DNA from 2 places in the Streptomyces thermocarboxydus genome. Region 1 is predicted to be linked to the other one. Evidence: riboswitches for the same ligand, from Rfam matches in the RefSeq annotation. Region 1 holds a riboswitch; the other holds the start of a gene.
What was found. A riboswitch is a leader RNA that binds a small molecule or an ion and turns the genes downstream of it on or off. The one in region 1 is predicted to bind cobalamin.
Positions count from the first base shown of each region.

Region 2: another riboswitch for cobalamin. It lies ahead of AY578_RS25610 (energy-coupling factor ABC transporter permease); the one in region 1 lies ahead of AY578_RS30040 (GHMP family kinase ATP-binding protein).

Region 1 is NZ_CP058273.1:6,575,343-6,578,603, reverse strand. It holds gene AY578_RS30050 (hypothetical protein) at 1-1, opposite strand, end outside; cobalamin riboswitch at 63-186, opposite strand; gene AY578_RS30045 (ferric reductase-like transmembrane domain-containing protein) at 257-1,204, opposite strand; cobalamin riboswitch at 1,454-1,678, shown strand; gene AY578_RS30040 (GHMP family kinase ATP-binding protein) at 1,976-2,782, shown strand; gene AY578_RS30035 (cysteine synthase family protein) at 2,779-3,261, shown strand, end outside.
Region 2 is NZ_CP058273.1:5,577,481-5,580,741, reverse strand. It holds gene AY578_RS25615 (ABC transporter substrate-binding protein) at 1-1,476, opposite strand, end outside; cobalamin riboswitch at 1,678-1,860, shown strand; gene AY578_RS25610 (energy-coupling factor ABC transporter permease) at 1,891-2,610, shown strand; partial or broken gene AY578_RS25605 (energy-coupling factor ABC transporter substrate-binding protein) at 2,607-2,855, shown strand; gene cbiQ (cobalt ECF transporter T component CbiQ) at 3,081-3,261, shown strand, end outside.

The sequences.
Region 1 (3,261 bases):
TGCGGTGCCGTCCCTCTCTCCGGGGAGATCCGCCCCGGGGTCTGTCGAGGAGGCGACCGCGTGAGTCTCCTGGCTCTCGGGTCAATGCTCGTCCCGGCCTTCCCACCCGCTACCGGGCAGTGGCCTGTCGGGACTTGCTCTCCGATCACAGTGGCGGGACCGCGCCGGATTCACACCGGCTTCCTCGTCCGCCGTCGCCCTGTCGCTGCTCATCCTCCCATCCCGGTACACCGTCCGGCCCGCTCCGAGTCGGCCGTCAGTCCGTCTCCTGAGCGTGCGGGGCCGTCGCGGGCGGATGGGTCGGACGGTCCCGCCCTCCGTCACGGCCGGACACCACCACGACGAGGAGCCCGACGACGACGGCCCCGACGGCGACCCGTCCCGCCGCCCGTAGCCACCAACCCGGCCGGCCCACGCCCCCGCCGGCCGGCCCCAGCCGTTCCGCCCGCCGGGCCGGTCTCAGCAGACGGATCAACAGCAGGGCCGCGACCGGCAGTTGCAGCAGCCACAGCATGGTGCGCGGCCATTCCCCGTACCAGACGTTGGTCCCGTACAACAGGGTGTGCCACACGCTCAGCACGTACACGACGATCACGAACCGGTGCAGCCGGCGCCAGGTGTTCGCTCCGATACGGTGCCGGACGTAGAACAGCAGCCCCAGCGGAATCGCCAGGTACAGGGCGCCCTGGCCGATCGGGATGGCGACCTGGCCGGTTCCGGAGTCGTACCAGCCCGGCACGAAGGTGTCCGCGAAGGCCACCCACAACCGCTCGGCCCAGTCCACCTTCGTCTCGTAGCGGACGAGTTCCGCCGCGAACATCAGCGCGTGCGCGAACATCAGGGCCATGGTCGTCAGGCTGGTGGTGCGGTGCCAGCGCTCCAGCACCTGCCGGGAGACCGGCAGCCGGGCGGGGCGTGGCCCCGACAGCACCAGGCCGAGCATGACCGTGCCCCACGCCCACAGCAGGGCCGACCAGCCGAACGCCTGGCTGAGCAGGTACATCCAGTAGGTGCCGGGATCGTCCATGAACGGCATGACCGCGACGGTGTCCGAAGCACCCGAATCCATGCGCGCCCACAGGAACGCGAACACGAGCGCCGTGACCACCACCGCCGCGGTGGCGTCGGGCAGGGCGGCCCGCAGATCGCCGCGCAGCGCGACGCGGTCACCGGGAGGCCGTTTCCCTCCGGGCAACGGGGTCATCGCCCCGTCTTCGTCCGGCCTCACGTCTGACGTCATCAGGGGCCTCCCGGGCACGGGCCACCGCAGCAGCGGTGCGCATGTGGCGTGAGGCAACAAGTCTGGCTGATGAGGGAGTGATCTCCGAAGGCGTTATCCGGCCAGAGCCGCCACGAGAACCGCGCGTGGAGGCACACCTTGTTCTGCGTCACCTCCACATTCAGGACAACCCGCCGAGGCTCCACTGTCGCAGGAAGCACGAGCGCCTCTACGCTGATCCTCGCAGTCGGTTCGCGCCTCCCGTCCACCCGGACGCCCGGTGGCGCGACGCAAGAGGGAACCCGGTGTGAGTCCGGGACTGTCCCGCAGCGGTGAGTGGGAACGAAAGCCGTCGGTGTCACTGGGCCCGCGTCAGGGCCGGGGAAGAGACGGCCGGTAGGTGTCCGCCCTTTCGGCAGACGTGCCCGCGAGTCCGAAGACCTGCCACTGCGCCCGCGTCCCGCGGGCTGTGCACGTGACCTCGTGGACTGGGTTGGCGGTATGGGCGGTCGTACGTCGTGCGTGTGGCCGCGCCTCCTTCCCTGTCGGTGTTCAACGCCCGGTACGGAGGAGGACGGTGTGCGGGACCCAGCCTGTTCGCGTCGGCCGTACCGACCCCGGGCCGGTGTGTCGTCCGGCAGACCGGAGCCGACGAGGCCCGGACCCGTCGCGGGCTTCCTCCGGGAACGGGACTCATCCGGAGGCGCGGTGTCCGGTGTCTGCCACGGCACTCTGGGCGAGCTGTACCAAGGCCCGTTGCGACCGGACACCGATCCCGAGATCGCGGTGGTGTCCTTCCCCGTGGACCGCCACTCATGGGTGTACTTCACACCGAGGACGACGGCCGGCCCGCCACGTCCGCCGGCACTGGGTGAGAAGTCGGCGACAGCGGCCCGGCTCTTCCTGGACCACTACGGTTTCGCCCTGCCCCCTGGCGACTGGCGCACCCACTCCGAACTTCCGGTGGGCGTGGGGATGGCCAGTTCCACGGCGGACATCGTGGCGACGCTGCGCTGTCTGTTCCGTGTCTTCTCCCTGCCGTACGACACGGACGTGGTCCTCGGCGTCCTGACGGACATCGAGCGCGCCGACAGCGTCTTCCTCGACGAGTTCGCCCTGTACCTCAGCGGCCGGCACCGGGTGGTGCGGCGGCTGGGCCAGGACATCGGCTTCCACACCGCCTACGTCACGGAACCCGGCACGGTGGACACCGCCGCCGTCACTCCCCTGCTGCTGGACCACTACCGGCGCCGCGGCGAGGAGTACCACCGGTGTCTGACCGATCTGCTGAAGGGCTTCGACTCGGGTGACCCGGCCGCCGTCGCCCGGGCCGCGACGACCAGCGCCGCGTTGTCCCAGGAGGTGCTGCCCAAGGCGACCTTCAGCAGCCTGCAGGCTCATCGTGAGCGGTTCGGCGCCGACGGCGTCTTCGTAGCCCACACCGGCTGCCTGGCCGGCTATCTCTTCGCCTCACACCCACGGGCCGAGGTCAAGTCCGAACTCTCCTCGTTCTTCCACTCGCTCGGCCACCAGTGCACCTTCACCCAAGGAGGCTACGGGTGATCCACCCCCACATCGCCGACGCCCTGAAAGTCCCGGACCTCGTCCGGCTCACCGACGGCCTGGTCCTGCTGCGGTTCGAGTCGATGAAGATCTACTCGGCCCTGGCCGCTGTCCGTCATCTGCTGGAGCGGGGCACGGTCCGTCCGGGCCAGACCCTGATCGACAGCTCCAGCGGCATCTACGCCTACGCCCTCGCGCTGGCCTGCCACCGGTACGGCATGCGGTGCCACATCGTCGCGTCCACCACCGTGGACGCCACCACCCTCGCCCAACTGGAAATCCTCGGCGCCGCGGTGGAGCAGGTCAGACCGTCGCGGAACCTCAAGCTCGACCAGGAACTGAGGGTGCGACGGGTGCGCGAGATCCTCGCCGAGGATCCCGGCCACCACTGGATGCGCCAGTACCACGACGACGTCCACTACCTTGGCTACCAGGAGGTCGCCGACCGGATCGCGGCGGAGTTCCCGGCCGCACGGCTG
Region 2 (3,261 bases), 1.0 Mb from region 1:
GTCGATGTGGGTGAGGAAGGTGTAGCCGGGGTCCTTCACGAGGGCGCGCTGGAGGGCGTCGTAGGCGGCCTTGCGGGTCGCGGGGTCCTGGCTGCGGCGGCCGGTCTCCAGCGCGCGGTCGACGGCCGGGTTGTCGTAGTGCGCCATGTTGTTGAAGCCGTCGCCGGCGAGGGAGGAGTGCAGCATGGTGTAGAGCCCGAAGTCGGGGTCGCCGGTGCTGCCGAAGCCCGCGAGGACGGCGTCGCGGTTCATGCGGGGCTCGATGACCTCCCAGGTGGCGCTCTCCACGCGGACGTCGATGCCGGCCTTCTTGGCGTCGGAGGCGTAGGCGAGGGCGTGGTCCTGGCGGACCTTGTCGCCGGAGGGGTAGTACAGCGTGAAGCGGGCGGGGCGGCCGTCCTTGGCGCGGATGCCGTCCTCGCGCTTCGTCCAGCCGGCGGCGTCGAGGATGCGGCCGGCCTTCGCGAGGTCGCGCGACCGCTCGGTCTCCTTGGCGAACCACGGGTCGTCGACGGGCAGCGGCCCGTAGGCGGGGCGTCCCGCGCCGTCGAGGATCTTGTCGACCATGGCCTGCCGGTCGACGGCGAGGTCGAGGGCGCGGCGGATCGCGGTGTCGCCGGTGACGGGGTTGCCGCTGGGGAGGGTGACGACGCGGACGTCGTAGGAGGTGGCCCGGTACGTCTTCCTGCCGTCGTCGCTCTTGAAGGTGGCGGCGAGGTTGGGCGGGAGGACCGCGCCGTCGAGGTCGCCGGAGCGGAGCCGGGTGGCGCGGACGTCGTCGTCGGCGACGATCGCCATGGTGAGTTTCTTCACCTTCGGGGCGCCGCCCCAGTAGTGCGGGTTGGCCTTGAAGGTCAGCTTCTCGCCCTTGCGCCAGTCGACGAGGACGTACGGTCCGGTGCCGACCGGCTTGGTGTTGAAGGGCCCGGTGTTGGGGTCCTGCTTCCCGGCGATGTGCTCGGGGACGATCGGCAGCACCGTGCGGGCGGCGAACGGCGCGTAGGGGTGGTGGAGGGTGAAGACGACCGTGTCGTCGCCCACCGCCCGGACGCTTTCGACGGCCGCGAGTTCGCTCTTGGCGGTGTTGTTGGTGTCGTCGTCGAGGACCGTGCGGTACGTGAAGACGACGTCCCGCGCGGTCAGCGGCGTGCCGTCGCTGAACCTCACGCCCTCGCGCAGGGTGTACGTGTAGGTGCGTCCGCCGTCCGTGATCCGCGGAAGCGCCCTGGCCAGGGCGGGTTTCAACGTCATGTCGGCGGTGCGGGCGAGCAGGCCGTCGAACAGCTTGGAGTTGCCGTCCTTGCCGTAGCCGAGGAGCGGGCTGAGGGTGTCGGGCTCGGTGGAGACGCCGATCACCACGGACTCGCCGGCCGCCCCCGCGTCCGTGCCGCCGGAGCCCGGCGCCGAGCAGGCGGAGACCGCCGTGGCCGTCGCCAGCACGGCGGCGGCGCCCCGTATGCGTCGTCGGGTCGTCATCGAACCTCACATCCCTGTTGCCGGTCAATCGCTCTTGCATATTAATTGCAAGAAGACCTTGCCCGGAACGCCGGCCGACCAGTCCCCCGGTTCCCGGGCGGCCGTCCCGGGGCCCGAACGCGCAGGTGTGCGCCGGGGTGCGAGCCGCCGGGCGCCCTCCGCGCGCCCCTGTCGCCGCTTGTCACCGGGCCGCGGCGGGGACTACTGTCACCACGCCTTGGTGACGGGAAATCGGTGCGATACCGGTGCGGCCCTCGCCACTGTGATCGGGAAGTCCGGCTCCGGCCCTCGCGGGCAGCCACTGGGTCCTTCGGGACCCGGGAAGGCGGAGCACGGGCGGTGGTACCCGTCAGCCAGGAGACCGGCCAAGGCGCGTCAACCATCCACGAGGTGCTGGAGAGGGTCTGCCGAGCCATGCACATTGCCGAGGGTTTCCTGCCTCCGGCGCACGCGGTCGCCTGGGGCGTCGCGTCGGCGCCGTTCGTCGTCCACGGAGCCCGGTCGCTCGTCCGTGACGTCAGAGAACATCCCGAGAGCACGCTCCTGCTGGGCGCGTCGGGAGCGTTCACGTTCGTCCTGTCCGCGCTGAAGCTCCCGTCGGTGACAGGGAGTTGCTCCCATCCCACCGGCACGGGGCTGGGCGCGATCCTGTTCCGGCCGCCGGTCATGGCGGTGCTCGGGACCATCACCCTGCTGTTCCAGGCGCTGCTGCTCGCCCACGGCGGGCTCACCACGCTCGGCGCCAACGTCTTCTCCCTGGCGATCGTCGGCCCCTGGGCCGGGTACGGCGCCTACCGGCTGCTGCGCCGGTACGGCGTGCCGCTGATGGGCGCGGTGTTCTGCGGCGCGTTCGTCGCCGACCTGTCGACGTACTGCGTGACGAGCGTCCAGCTCGCGCTGGCGTTCCCCGACCCGGGCAGCGGATTCCTGGGCGCGCTCGGCAAGTTCGGCTCCATCTTCGCCGTCACGCAGATCCCGCTCGCGGTCAGCGAGGGGCTGCTGACCGTGCTGGTGATGCGCCTGCTGGTGCAGTCCAGCAAGGGCGAGCTGACCCGGCTCGGCGTGCTGGTCACCTCGGTGGCCGACGGCAAGCGGGCCGCGGAGGCCGAGTCGCCCGAGGCGGTGGCCCGATGAGCCGCAACGCGAAGATCAACACGCTGCTCCTGCTGCTCGTCGCCGCTCTAGCCGTGATCCCGCTGGCGTTCGGGCTCGGCGACCACAAGGAGGAGCCGTTCGCCGGCGCGGACGGCGAGGCGGAGACCGCGATCACCGAGATCGACCCGGACTACGAGCCATGGTTCTCGCCGCTGTACGAACCGCCGTCCGGGGAGATCGAGTCGGCGCTGTTCGCCGTCCAGGCGGCGCTCGGCGCGGGCGTGCTGGCGTACTACTTCGGGCTGCGGCGTGGCCGGCGGCAGGGCGAGGCGCGGGCCCGGGAGCGGGAGCGGGCCGGCGTTCAGACCCCGGAAGGGGCGCGTGAGCAGGCCGCCGGCCTGCGGGCCCCGGACGGGACGCACGAGCGGGGCGGCGGGGCGGCGACGCGGGCGCCCGGGACGACGCGGAGGTGCGCTCCGGCGCCGACGGCGGACGGGGCTGACAGGCCCGTGCTGCCGATCGACGCGGCGGCGCACAGCAGCCGCTGGCGCCGCCGCCATCCCGTGGACAAGGCCGTCCTCGGCCTCGGTCTCACCGTCCTCGCGATCTCCCTGCCCCCGTGGCCGGGCGCCGCGTTGGTGCTGGTCAGCGCGCTGGTGCTGCTGCTCGGCCCGGCGGGGGTGCCGGCCG